DNA from 4 places in the Gardnerella sp. DNF00983 genome. Region 4 is predicted to be linked to each of the others. Evidence: riboswitches for the same ligand, from Rfam matches in the RefSeq annotation. Region 4 holds a riboswitch; each other region holds the start of a gene.
The links. Region 4 has a riboswitch for thiamine pyrophosphate ahead of thiM (hydroxyethylthiazole kinase). Riboswitches for the same ligand answer to the same signal wherever they lie in the genome.

Region 1 (3,106 bases), 430 kb from region 4:
GTTTGAATTCCATACCAGCATATTGCAGCAACTACTCCCCTGAGGAATCCTGGTAGTTGAGCGCCTGCTTTTCCGTACGTTGCGCGCAAATGCATAGAAAACGGTATGCCGTATTTGGAACCTACAACACCGTTAGCAACCATGACAATTGCTGTAAGAATTGCGCCAAGCATGATACCAATCATTACGTAAATTGGAGAGTATCCCATTAAAAGGAACGCGCCAACTGCAGCATAATTAGGAATATTGTGTACAGACTGCATCCACAAAGTGCAAAAATTAAGAGCGCTCATTGTGCGTTTTTCTTGCGGCTTTGGCAGTAAATCTTCGTTAGTGTAGCCGCGCTCGCGGTAACATTCCAAGTTTTTACTATCTACTGGCTCATCTTTTAGCAGTTTACTAATTTGCATGCGCACCTCCTTACTTTTCTTGTTTGTAAATTTGATTCTTTTTTGTGTTTTGAGTTTTGAGTTTTGTATTTTGAGTTTTTTGAAAGTAATAATCGCAACTTTGCTCAAAAATAAAAAAGATACGAAAGGATATCGTACCCGTGGTGGTGCGCCCCTTCGTATCAGCCTCTTATTCGTGAATAAGCGTTGTACTCTCATTCGATATTCACTTTTCTTCGCTGCGATTAATTAAGCAGTGAAGTTGGCATCGTATATGCCTTTTGTGTCCTTCCTAAATTTCTATTTCTTTTTGGTTTTCGTTTGGTTTTAGTTAGTCCTCATAAGCCAAACTATGCAGAGCATCTCGTAAAAGCTTGACTCCGTGAACAGCGTCTTGTGGATCTGTGTACTCTTCTGGAGCGTGACTAATACCATCTTTTGAAGGAACAAAAATCATTCCGGATTTTACAAACGGAGCAAAAATTTGCGTATCTTGACCAGCGCCTGAATGCATGACTCTGTACGCATAACCTTGCTTATTAGCTTGATCTTTCAAAAGATTAATAATATCGTCGCTAAGTGGTGTAGGATCATCAGACATCCACTTATCAATCTGCGCTGTAATGCCATAAGACTTGGCAGTTTCGTGAATATCTTCGTCGAGTTCCTGCAAGAATTTATCAAGAAAAGCTTTATCTGTATGACGGCAGTTCATTGAAAAAGTAACTTCTCCAGGAACAATATTTACTTGATTTGGAACTACGCTGATTCTACCGAAAGTAAGTACCAGTGGGTCGCCTGCTTGCTTAGCTTTGTCAAGATTCTTGGCGATTATATGAGACATGCAATCTACTGCATCGTGCCTGTAGGACATCATTGTTGTGCCAGCGTGATTTTGTACGCCTTTAAGATGAATATCCCAACGGTGCTGACCGGCAATGCTAGTGATAATACCTAAATCTTCGTGATTGCTGTAAAGCGTTGGTCCCTGCTCAATGTGTAGCTCAATCCAGGCTTCAAGATTTGCGAACTTAGGTTGAGTTGTTTGATAATTGAACCCAGCTTCACGCATTGCTGTTTCGAAGGGAACACCTTCACTGTCGCAAATATTTTCTACGTCCTCTTTTTTGGCTAGTCCGAAGAAATTCTTTGAACCCCAGAATACGTATGGGAAACGTGAGCCTTCCTCTTCTGCCAAGCAGATAATGCGAAGACTTTTCTTTGGCTTTCCATATCTAGTAAGTAAATTCTTAATTGCTAAATAGGCTGCAACTATTCCAAGTTGACCGTCGAAACGACCCCCTCTTGAAACTGTGTCAATATGCGATCCACAAGCTATTATGCTTTCTGGCTTTTCGCATCCTTCAACAGTTGCAATTAGGTTTCCAACTTGGTCGAATTCTACAGTCATACCGAGTTTTTCAAATCGTTGACGAAGAGCAAAAAGAGCCTGTTTCCAAGATTTTGTGTAAAGAGGTCGAGTAACTCCTTGTTCTCCTGGTTTTTCTGTGAATCCTGCAAGCCAGCTTATGGCTGATTCTATAGTTTCAGCACTTATGCTGCTATTAATCATGTGCAGTATTCCTCCTCACTTGTGCAAGTTTTCCCAAAAGTGACATTCAGGCGGATATTTTTTTGGTTTTTGTTTTTGTTTTGGTTTTTGTTGTTTAGTTTTTTTTTTTAATTGTTTAGTTGATACTCGTGTAATTGCTACTACTTTGTGGCAACGCAAGATATCACGAAAATCGTGATAGAAAGAAATCACTTACTGTAATTGCTCCCTACGCATGTCTTAACAAAACAGGTTCAAAGGGTGTTTCTCAACTGTTTCCAGTACCCCTGCAATTTTCACTTGTACTCGAATGAGTATAGCACGATATTAAATGAACTCAAAATGAACATTCGCATGTGTGTTTCTGTGAAGAAATGATTGTTTGGTTGACTGATTGGTTGACTGCTACGAGATATTGCTTCTATTTGTGGTTGCATGCGTGTTCGGCTGCGAAAAATTTTCATATGAAGGTTAGCAAATAAAAAATAGCCAAATAACAAAAAACGCAGTGCTTCTACACTGCGAACATATTGTGGGTGATATAGGAATCGAACCTATGACCCCTTCCGTGTGAAGGAAGTGCGCTAGCCGCTGCGCCAATCACCCAAAATTTTTTAATTATGCGTGAAAGGCAATCCTTTCGAGTGGGCGATACAAGGTTCGAACTTGTGACCCCTTCCGTGTCAGGGAAGTGCGCTACCACTGCGCCAACCGCCCAGGTTGTTAATTAAGCTTGAAGCTTAATCGAGGTGGGTACGAGAGTCGAACTCATCTATACGGCTTTGCAGGCCGCTGCCTAACCGCTTGGCTAACCCACCGTAAGGTCGAATAACTCATCGGACCTAGAGCGGACAACGGGACTCGAACCCGCGGTCTCAACCTTGGCAAGGTTGCGCTTTACCAACTAAGCTATGTCCGCAATGCAACTTTACTGAACAACGTCAGCGCCGAAGCACGAGTAACTACTATACCCGAAATATTTACAAATGCAAGCTTTGTGTTTTTTGGCGTGTCGTTTTGTGTTTCTGTTGGTGTGTTTTTTGGCGTGTCGTTTTGTGTTTCTGTTGGTGTGTTTTTTGGCGTGTTCGTTTGTGTGTCTTTCGGTGTGTTCGTTTGCTCGTGTTGGTTGGAGGTTTGTTATGCGTATGGTATTGGAGCATTTGCG
Region 2 (3,106 bases), 170 kb from region 4:
CGATTTGCATAATCTAACCTTTACTAACTAAAAGCTGAATTACTAAAAGTACTTTCTGCATCACACTTACGTCTATATTTGAACACTTCACACAATTCGCAGCGAAATCTAGCGAATTCACTGGAATTAGCGATTAGAAGCGAGCAGGATTGCAGCTTTCCAAGAAGCCCTTTTCCTTCTCAGTCAACTCTTGCTCAAGCACAAGCTTTGTAGTCAAAGAAGAACCCAAAGCGGTGAGCAAAATGCCGTGACGGAAGTAACCAGTGGAAATCGTGGTGTGCGTCTTAGGATCAATGCCAATGAACGGCAAATCGTCTGGAGTTCCTGGGCGGCCGCCAGCGGTAACCTCAGTAATCGAGCATTCCTGAATGCCAGGAAGCACGCTTGCAGCATCGCGAAGTAAGTCGAGTACGCCGCCAACCTTTGGAATATTGCGGTCGTCTTCACGAGAAGTAGCGCCGAGCACAAGCTCGCCTGTTTCCTTAGCGCGAGGCACCAAATAAACTGGGCGGTCATGCACAAATCCACGAACCACAGAGCTCAAAATTGGGCGCAAAGGCTCTGGAATAGTCATACGAATCATATCGCCCCACACAGCGCGAAGCTTAAGCTGCGGAAGCATATCCTTAGCACCCAAACCGGATGCCAAAACTGTGTCTGGACCCAAATCATCCGGAGTGCTTGCGCGACGCTCAATAACAACACCGCGCTTTTCGAGCGCATCAATCATTGCTGCAGTGAAAAGACGAGGATTGATTTGATGGTCGTCCGGCACGCTTACAGCGCCAGCAATAGTTGGCGAAAGAGCAGGCTCAATCTCACGAAGCTTACTCACAGAAATATGCTCAGCTCTACGGCCGTAACGATGCTGCAAGTTTAGCAACTCGTTTACGTGCTCGTTATCTGCAGCGTCACCACCGATTACATAAGAGCCGCACTCTAAGTAGCCGGTTGGCTTATCGGTGTACTTTGCAACCGAATCAACCAATTCCTTATACATAGTTGCAGACTCAAACATAAGAGGATACAACGCTTCTTGCTGATATTGCATTTCTGCGGTAGGAGCTAACATGCCGGCAGCATGGTGAGAAGCACCAGAGACTGGATCTGGATCAATTATGCTAACTTTTACGCCAGCTTCCGTAAGTCTCCACGCTGTTGCTAAACCAATAATACCTGCACCAATAATACGAATATTTCGCATATATACTCCTTCCCTACGGCGGCATTACCCGCATCAGGTTTACGGTCGGCTTTCGCCCTCTCAGCCTGTATAGAACAGGCTCCCGCGGATGTAATTCTTGACCTTCAAGAATTACAAATGCAGAACGTTGCAATATTGCTAACTTAGCAATACCCAAATGCTGCAGGTAGATGTAACGAAATTATGTGAATTTCATCACACTACCGTGCAGCATTCTAGCACTTCTGGCAAAAATTTGTTAACTGAACCGGTATGTCAAATCGCAAAACTAAGCATTTTCGTTACTGACGCAGTACGGTTTCTGCGTTAGTAACGCTCACTACCGTTTTTTCGTTTCTCCTGCAGTACGCGTTCTGCACTAGTAACGCACTTTGCCGATTTTTCGTTTCTCCTGCAGTGTGCATTCTGCACTAATAACGATGCGCGTAGTTACTGAGTTATTTTTGGTGTGGCGCGAGTGTGAAATTGAGATGGGTGTGAGGAGTGGGTGTTGATTGTCTCGCAGCGCTACGCTCCTATACCTTACTTGGACTTAGCGGTTGTGTAGTTGAGTTTAGTTTTTTAGTTACTTTCTTTCAAAAACAGTATTCGTCAACAAGATTATTACTATCGTTCCGCTTTTATATTGCTCGACCAAGCAATTCCTATCTCCCACTATTAGTAAAACCGCTAGTGTTTTTGGTGTGGTGGGTGCGTCTGGTGTGGCGCGTGCAGCAGCACGGACGCTAGTGTTCACTAAGCGACAAATACTCAGCGTCTGCAGAGCAATAATGCTAAAGTTCACTAATCAATAAGTAATCATTGTTAGCAGAAGCATAACTGCAAAGCTACAAAACCACTTTTCGCAGAAGCGCAACCGCAAAGCTTCATGAGCAGCGTTCGCAAAGCAATGATGCAAAGCTTCAGGAGGTTTGGGGAAATACTATCGTTAATTTACGCGACTGTAAAGTTTCTGCCGGATTAAAGCGCGCAAACGACCTTTTCTGTACACGACTGTAAAGTTTCTGCCGCTTTTTGGTGCGTAGGCGGCATAAACTGCGCACGACTGTAAAATTTCTGCCGCTTTTTGGTGCGTAGGCGGCATAAACTGCGCACGACTGTAAAATTTCTGCCGCTAGCTGTTACTAGCGCAGTCAGCGCTCGCGCGGCAGCAAGAAAAAAATCCCTCGCGGATTATCGGAAGATAACCTGCGAGGGATTTTAGTTATGAGCGAGGCTACTCGTTGGAATGCTTGCGGCGGCGAGAAGCAACGCCAGCAGCACCAAGTCCGGAGAATACTGCAGCAAGACTTGCAAACAAGCCAGTTGCAGCACCCGTCTTAGCAAGAGCGCTAGCATTACCGGAAGCGCCAGAGGCATTACGCCACGCAGCCTTAGCAGCCTGAAGCTTCCTCAAAGCCTCATCAACCTGAGCCTGAGTTGCATTCTTATCAGCAAGCACACGCTTAGCCTCAGCCAAAGCCTGCCTGTAAGCTCTAGCTGCCGCAGTGTTTGCATTAGTGTCTACAGAATTATTAACTTCGACTTGCAAAGCAGACTTATCAACCAAAGCACTCTGAGAATCACTAGTATCAAAACCATCCCCAGCATCAGCATCGGTATCATAGCCGCTACCGCTACCAACACCACTGCCAGCGCCAAACGGGTGATTAAGCTTATACTTAGCAGCCTGAAGCTTCCTCAAAGCCTCATCAACCTGAGCCTGAGTTGCATTAGGATCGTTAAGCACGCTGTCAGCCTCAGCCAAAGCCTTCTTATAAGCCTCAATATCGTCGCGTTTGCCAATAATGAAGTACAAAGACTTACGGAACTTAGCATCATCATCAGCCTCAGTCTGAAGCTTAGACTTATCCGTCTTATTAGAATCAGTAAGCTTCTTCTTAGCATCCTGAAGCTTCTTCA
Region 3 (3,106 bases), 300 kb from region 4:
ATCACTTGCACGTCATGCTTCCAAGCGATCTTCGTAAGCTCGCCAAGCGTCATAAGCTCGGAAAGCTGAGCCGCATCGTTAGCATCAGCCAAGCTACCTGGACGCAAACCATCGCCCAAAGAGAATGCAACATCGTACTTTGCGAAAATCTCGCACAATTCTTCAAAGTGCGTGTACAAGAAGCTCTCTTGATGATGCTGCAAGCACCATTCAGCCATAATTGAGCCACCACGAGAAACAATACCGGTTACGCGGTTTGCAGTAAGCGGCACGTAGCGAAGAAGCACGCCAGCGTGAATAGTCATGTAGTCAACGCCCTGCTCGCACTGCTCAATAACAGTGTCGCGGAAAAGCTCCCAGCTGAGCTTAGAAGCATCATCCTCAACTTTTTCCAAAGCCTGATACATTGGCACTGTTCCAATTGGCACAGGGGAGTTGCGCAAAATCCATTCGCGCGTCGTGTGAATATCGTTACCGGTGGAAAGATCCATAACGGTATCCGCACCCCACTTCGTGGCCCACGTAAGTTTTTCTACTTCTTCGTCGATAGACGACGTAACAGCAGAATTACCCATGTTTGCGTTGAGCTTAGTCAAGAAGCGCGAACCAATAATCATAGGTTCAGCTTCAGGATGGTTAATATTGCAAGGAATTACAGCACGTCCGGCTGCAACTTCTTCGCGAACCAGCTCCACATCGCAATTTTCGCGCGTTGCAACATATTGCATTTCCGGAGTAGTGATTCCGTGGCGAGCGTACCACATTTGCGTAATCGGATGGTCCGCGCCCTTCATTGGCTTATGCGTGCGACCACGCCATTCTTTAGAAGCTTTGCCTCGCTTAATTGCGCGCTTGCCGTCATCTTGAAGATTGCGCCTGCGACCCTCATATTCCACAACGTCACCGCGGTCACGAATCCAGTCAAGGCGAAGCGGAGCCAAGCCTTCCTTCGGGTCGCACTTTGGGCCTTCCGTATTGTAATCCTTAAAAGGCGGGTTAGGGCCTACGCCAGGAGTATCCGAAAGCTTAATTTCCGTATAAGGAACTTCCAAATCGTAAGAACCATATTCATACTCAAAATGAACTGGAGTTGTTTTGCGAATATGAGCTTTATCGCGCTGAGTGCAACCGCGAGCTGCAATGTCAACGCGCTGTTGCTTAGCTAATTTTGCAGCATCCTTTGCTTCTTTAGCGTTAATAAAAGTTGGTTTCTTTTCTTGAGTTTCTGAAGATTTTGATTCAGAATTTTCTGCAACTATTACTCGCTTAGCGTAGCCGTGCTTTTCTTCGCCTCGCACAGCTTTCCAATGTTCAACAAACTCATGCATAGTTGATTCTGGTGTTTCTGAAGAATACAGTGCTTCAGAAACGAACCATCCTGCAGCCTTAGTGTGAGCGATTGTATCGATATCGTCGAGAGCAGTTCTTCCGCCAACTAGAACTGGGAAATCACTTGCGGAACAAATCGTATTAATTTTCGCTTCGTCCAGCGTTGTGTGGTTTGCTTCCAATTCGTAAGCGGCAGTAGTGCTTTCGCATCCTTCTTCAGGATTGTGCATTGCTGTTACGCAAATGTAATCGATGCATCCATCTGGAAGTTCGTTTATTACTTTAACTAAGCTCTCGGTTTCAACAGATAAGCCGATTACAGCATCTTCGCCAAGAAGTGCGCGAGCCTCTCTAGGCTCCATGTCACTTTGTGCTAAGTGCACTCCGTCAACTTTGATGCTTTGATTGCGAGCTTGCCAAACGACATCAACGCGCTCGTCGATAACAAAAGTTACAGAATCGCATTTGTTATTGTCTTCGATGATTTGTGCAATATCGCGTGCAATAGTGGTGATTTCTTTAGCGTTTTCATTGTTGCAATGAAGACGAATAAAAGTCGCTCCAGCGCGCAAAGCATCATCGACAATATCTGTAAGTGGACGATTATTACAAGCTTGTGGGTCTGCAATAAAGCAGGCGCTTAGATTAAATTGATTACGCATTGATGCGTACGGATAATTCGATGTCATACTAAAATCGTTGCTCCCTACGTTGTATTAACTAACAGGTTCGAAGGGTTAGATAAATTAATACCATCTCAGCCTTCTTTCGAAAGCACCCCTGCAAAATGTCGAATTACCAGCAAGTTTACACGATTATGTGCATTTAATTGGTGGTGGGTATGTTGCGAATTTCTTTAGCGTTCGTGATGATTGATTGCGCGTGAAATAAAATCTCCCAAGCTTTGCACAATCTGTACGAGGATAATGCAAAGAATAACAGCCACTGTCATCACATCGTATTGATAACGCTGGTATCCGTATCGTATTGCAATATCTCCGAGTCCGCCTGCGCCAACTGTTCCAGCCATTGCTGAGAATCCAAAAAGCGTAATAAACGTAAGTGCAGCTCCGCGAATTAGTGAAGGTAAAGCTTCCCACAGCAATACTTTGCAAACAATTTGCAATTTGCTTGCTCCAAAGCTTTGTGCTGCTTCGATTAAGCTTCCGTCAACTTCGGCTAAAGATTGTTCAACTACTCTAGCAACGAATGGTGCAGCCGTAATTACTAGAGGCACAATAGCTCCAGGAACTCCCAAAGAAGTGCCAACTATGAGACGAGTAAAAGGAATTATTGCAACTAATAAAATAATAAACGGCACAGAACGCACGATGTTAACAATCCATCCTAGAACTGCGTTAATTGGCGCGTTAGGGCAAATGCCTTTTTTGTTTGATGTAATGAGAAGTACGCCAACTGGAAGTCCAATAAGGTATGCAAAAAGTGTTGCAACTGACGTCATAACGAGTGTGTCTTGCACGCCTTCAATAAGTAAGTCGCCGTAGTCGTTAAAAAATTGTGTAGCAGCTTCTAACATTGTTATTTCACCTCATTGGTAAGCGCGTTTGTTGCTTCGTTTGCAATCGTGCTTGTAATTTTAGCGCGATGATTTTCTTGTTTTTCATCTGCAATAAGTGTTCGCAAAATATCGCTTTGTGGATTTGCAAAAAGCGTATCCGTGTCACCTAATTCCACAATGCGTCCGCTATCGATCATTGCAACTCGGTCGCAAATATTTCGTGCTACAGCCAGCGAATGCGTAATAATAACAAGCGTT
Region 4 (3,106 bases):
CAATAGTGGCGCGCAACAATACTATTCTTTTAATATTGCACGAGCGCGAGCATCCTTAAGAGCAAGAAATACACTGCCGACACCAATAAAAATAAGAGTAAACACAATTAACAAATACGCAACTCCAACGCCCAAAGTAGTGGCATTAAAAGTTTGCGGTGCAAAGCCGAACCAGCCGGCAGGAGCGCCATAATTGAGGAAATTATAAGGCGCGCGCATTGCATGAACACCCCAACGAACACCAGCAAACTCGCTAAGCATAGCAGCATAAGCAACATAAGCAAGAGGCGGAATCGTAGCGAAATAAATGTGTGCGCGAGTAGAGCGGAAACGGTAATCAAAAAGCACAAAATCAGCGATTGCAAGAAGCGGCGCAACTGCGTGGACGCAAAGACTGCTGCATCCGTTATTCATGTAAGCGCCAACGAAACCAAGCTTATTGGTAGGTGCTAAGAAACACAGGTACAAAGTGAATGTGACAGCAATTGAGATGGTCATCATGAATTTAAAAATGTACCAAGCGTTGGATTTTGAGTCGAACCATGCGCAAGATGCTGTGGAAGCTGGCTGCACGGCTGAATCTACAGAATTACGAGCACGCATAAATGCAGCTGTATCAAGCAAAAGCGATCCAGCAAGAGCTACGCAAATCATAAGGTTAGAAAGATTCGTAAAATAAGTGAAGGTCATCAAGCCTTCCCACGAAGCAGCCATGCCATAAACAGATGCGATGATTGCAATCGTGCGTATTGCTGTGCGCGTCGCGTATTCGCGCGCTGTGAGCGGAGTCTTTTGTTCTAGCATGGAATCGTTTGCCATGTTATCTCGCTTTCGTAACTTCTATAATCTACTATTTAATAATCTTGTTTCATATTGCTTTAACGTGGCGCGAGTTTTGGGGGATTTCTCTCCTCGCACGTCCCGTCCTTCAGTCGCTTTGGCTGTTAAAGACTCTCATGCATACTTTGTTCTCTACGAACGTTGCTCCATCAGTCCTCTTTTAGTGCTCGTAAAGAAATCCCCCAAACTCTGCGTGCTAGCCCCTAATAACCGTGTCTATCGCAGAGATTTTTCGATTTTTCTTCTTCGCTTGGCGAATCAGCAGCCTGCGGCTCTGACGTTCGCCGCACTCAGTGCGAAAAATCTCAAATCTCTACCACACGAATATTCACGCGACAGAACGGCAATTCAATTAAGATGTTAAATAATAAATAATCATGTTCACATATACATAATCTCATGTTAACAAGCGAAAATATGTAGAAGAAGTTGCAAAAATGCGGCGCGATTTTTGTAGATTCCTGCAAGTGCTGCGATTTAGCGCGCGAAAGCAACTCGGAGCGGAAACTCGCTCAAGTTGGAAGTCCAGTGGACTTCCAACGCGAGTTTCGTAAGCGAGCGCGTAATCCGCGCGAGCGCCAATCTGCACCAGTAACGGAAAACGGCAGAAACTGTGCAGCTGTGTAAAGTTTATGCTGCGAACGCAAGAAAATCCGACCAAAACTTTACAGCCGTGTAAAATTTATGCCGCGAACGCAAGAAAATCCGACCGAAACTGTGCAGCTGTGTAAAGTTTCTGCCGCTTCCCAGCTAGATTCCGACCAAAACTTTACAGACGCGCGCAGTTTATGCCGCCTACGCGCTAAATCGCAGCGCTAACGCAAAAGAGCGTAAGTCACGAACAAAAGATATAGTCGAAGGATGGTTCGGAGTGCGCATTTGCCGCAAAATCGCGGGCGGCGCTGAGATTAAATCCGTAAAACCTGATCTAGATAGTGCTAGCGAAGGGAAACATTATGACAACATGCAACACTGAAAAAACAAATACCTGCAACGAAGCTAACGAATACTGCACAAACGCAACAACGCAAGTCGACACATGCTTCTCAGCACGCGCACGCCGACGCATGTTCCTTAACGACGTGCGTCAATGCATCGAACGCGTGCGCATACAGCAGCCACTCACCCATTGCATCACGAACGTAATCGTGCAAGACATTACAGCCAACGCACTGCTCGCCGCCGGCGCCTCGCCAATTATGGTAACCGATCCGGAAGAAGCGCATGCACTTGCGCAAATTGCCACAGGCGTGCTCATAAACGTTGGCACATTCCATCAGCCAGAAACTTCCGAATACATGCGCGCAGCCGTTGAAGGATGCGAAAAAGCCGATACCCCGTGGGTGCTTGACCCGGTTGGAATCGGCGTTCCAGCACTCGCACCTCGCGCGCGCTTTATTCACGAAATTATTAAGCACCACCCTACTGTAATCCGCGCAAACGCTTCCGAAATCATGGCGCTTGCAGGCAAAGAAAGCAACGGAAAAGGCGTAGATTCTCACGATAACGTAAACGACGCGCTTCAAGCTGCTCGCGAATTAGCTAAAAAATACGGATCTGTAGTGGCAATTTCTGGCGAAAAAGACGCAATTTACGGCCATGGATGCTTAGCTCGCGTAACAGGTGGCCACAAAGCTATGACTAAAGTAGTTGGAACTGGATGCGCTTTGGGAGCGTTAGTTGCAGCGTACGTTGGCGCAAACCCAGAACGTCCGCTCGCAGCAACTGTTGCAGCGCACGTGCACGCAGCAGCGGCTGGAACTTGGGCGGCTCGCCAAACCACAGCTCCAGGCACTTTCCGCACGCTGTGGATGGATGCGCTTTCAACTCTTAGCGTAAACGACATGTTTAGTTTGACGAATATTGAGTTTACGGTGGAGCCTGTGGATTGGACGCTATATTTGGTAACGGATCCGCGAATGGGAAATCGTCCGGAAGAAGAAGTGGCTGTGGAGGCGATTGAAGGCGGAGTTACAGTTGTGCAATTGCGCGATAAGTATTCCGACGACGCGGAGATTGCAGCTAAAGCGAAGAAGTTGCGCCACGCGCTTATTGATTCCGGACATGGCGACGTGCCTGTGTTTATTGACGATCATGTTGATTGCGCAGCTCAGCTTGGTTTCAACTTGCACGTTGGGCAAAAGGATACGCCGTTTGTTGAGGCGCGAAAGGCTATGCCGGCTGAGTGGATGGTTGGGCTTTCTTGCGCGCGACCGGATTTGATGGAGAAAGCTTACCACGAGTGCAAAGAAAACGACGTTCCGCT

Region 1: it holds a riboswitch for thiamine pyrophosphate, as region 4 does, so the genes downstream of both, HXT34_RS02680 (hydantoinase/carbamoylase family amidase) here and thiM (hydroxyethylthiazole kinase) in region 4, are expected to answer to the same signal.
Region 2: it holds a riboswitch for thiamine pyrophosphate, as region 4 does, so the genes downstream of both, thiO (glycine oxidase ThiO) here and thiM (hydroxyethylthiazole kinase) in region 4, are expected to answer to the same signal.
Region 3: it holds a riboswitch for thiamine pyrophosphate, as region 4 does, so the genes downstream of both, thiC (phosphomethylpyrimidine synthase ThiC) here and thiM (hydroxyethylthiazole kinase) in region 4, are expected to answer to the same signal.

What each region holds. Positions count from the first base shown of each region.
Region 1 covers NZ_CP058392.1:724,827-727,932, forward strand. Annotated here, with positions in the region: gene allW (allantoin permease) at 1-410, opposite strand, end outside; gene HXT34_RS02680 (hydantoinase/carbamoylase family amidase) at 721-1,962, opposite strand; TPP riboswitch at 2,151-2,240, opposite strand; tRNA gene HXT34_RS02685 (tRNA-Val) at 2,475-2,547, opposite strand; tRNA gene HXT34_RS02690 (tRNA-Val) at 2,587-2,658, opposite strand; tRNA gene HXT34_RS02695 (tRNA-Cys) at 2,689-2,759, opposite strand; tRNA gene HXT34_RS02700 (tRNA-Gly) at 2,788-2,860, opposite strand.
Region 2 covers NZ_CP058392.1:129,039-132,144, reverse strand. Annotated here, with positions in the region: gene thiS (sulfur carrier protein ThiS) at 1-10, opposite strand, end outside; gene thiO (glycine oxidase ThiO) at 134-1,204, opposite strand; TPP riboswitch at 1,198-1,300, opposite strand; gene HXT34_RS00505 (peptidase) at 2,421-3,106, opposite strand, start outside.
Region 3 covers NZ_CP058392.1:591,110-594,215, forward strand. Annotated here, with positions in the region: gene thiC (phosphomethylpyrimidine synthase ThiC) at 1-2,018, opposite strand, end outside; TPP riboswitch at 2,016-2,121, opposite strand; gene HXT34_RS02120 (methionine ABC transporter permease) at 2,186-2,866, opposite strand; gene HXT34_RS02125 (methionine ABC transporter ATP-binding protein) at 2,869-3,106, opposite strand, start outside.
Region 4 covers NZ_CP058392.1:295,332-298,437, reverse strand. Annotated here, with positions in the region: gene HXT34_RS01070 (hypothetical protein) at 22-819, opposite strand; TPP riboswitch at 1,698-1,807, shown strand; gene thiM (hydroxyethylthiazole kinase) at 1,797-3,106, shown strand, end outside.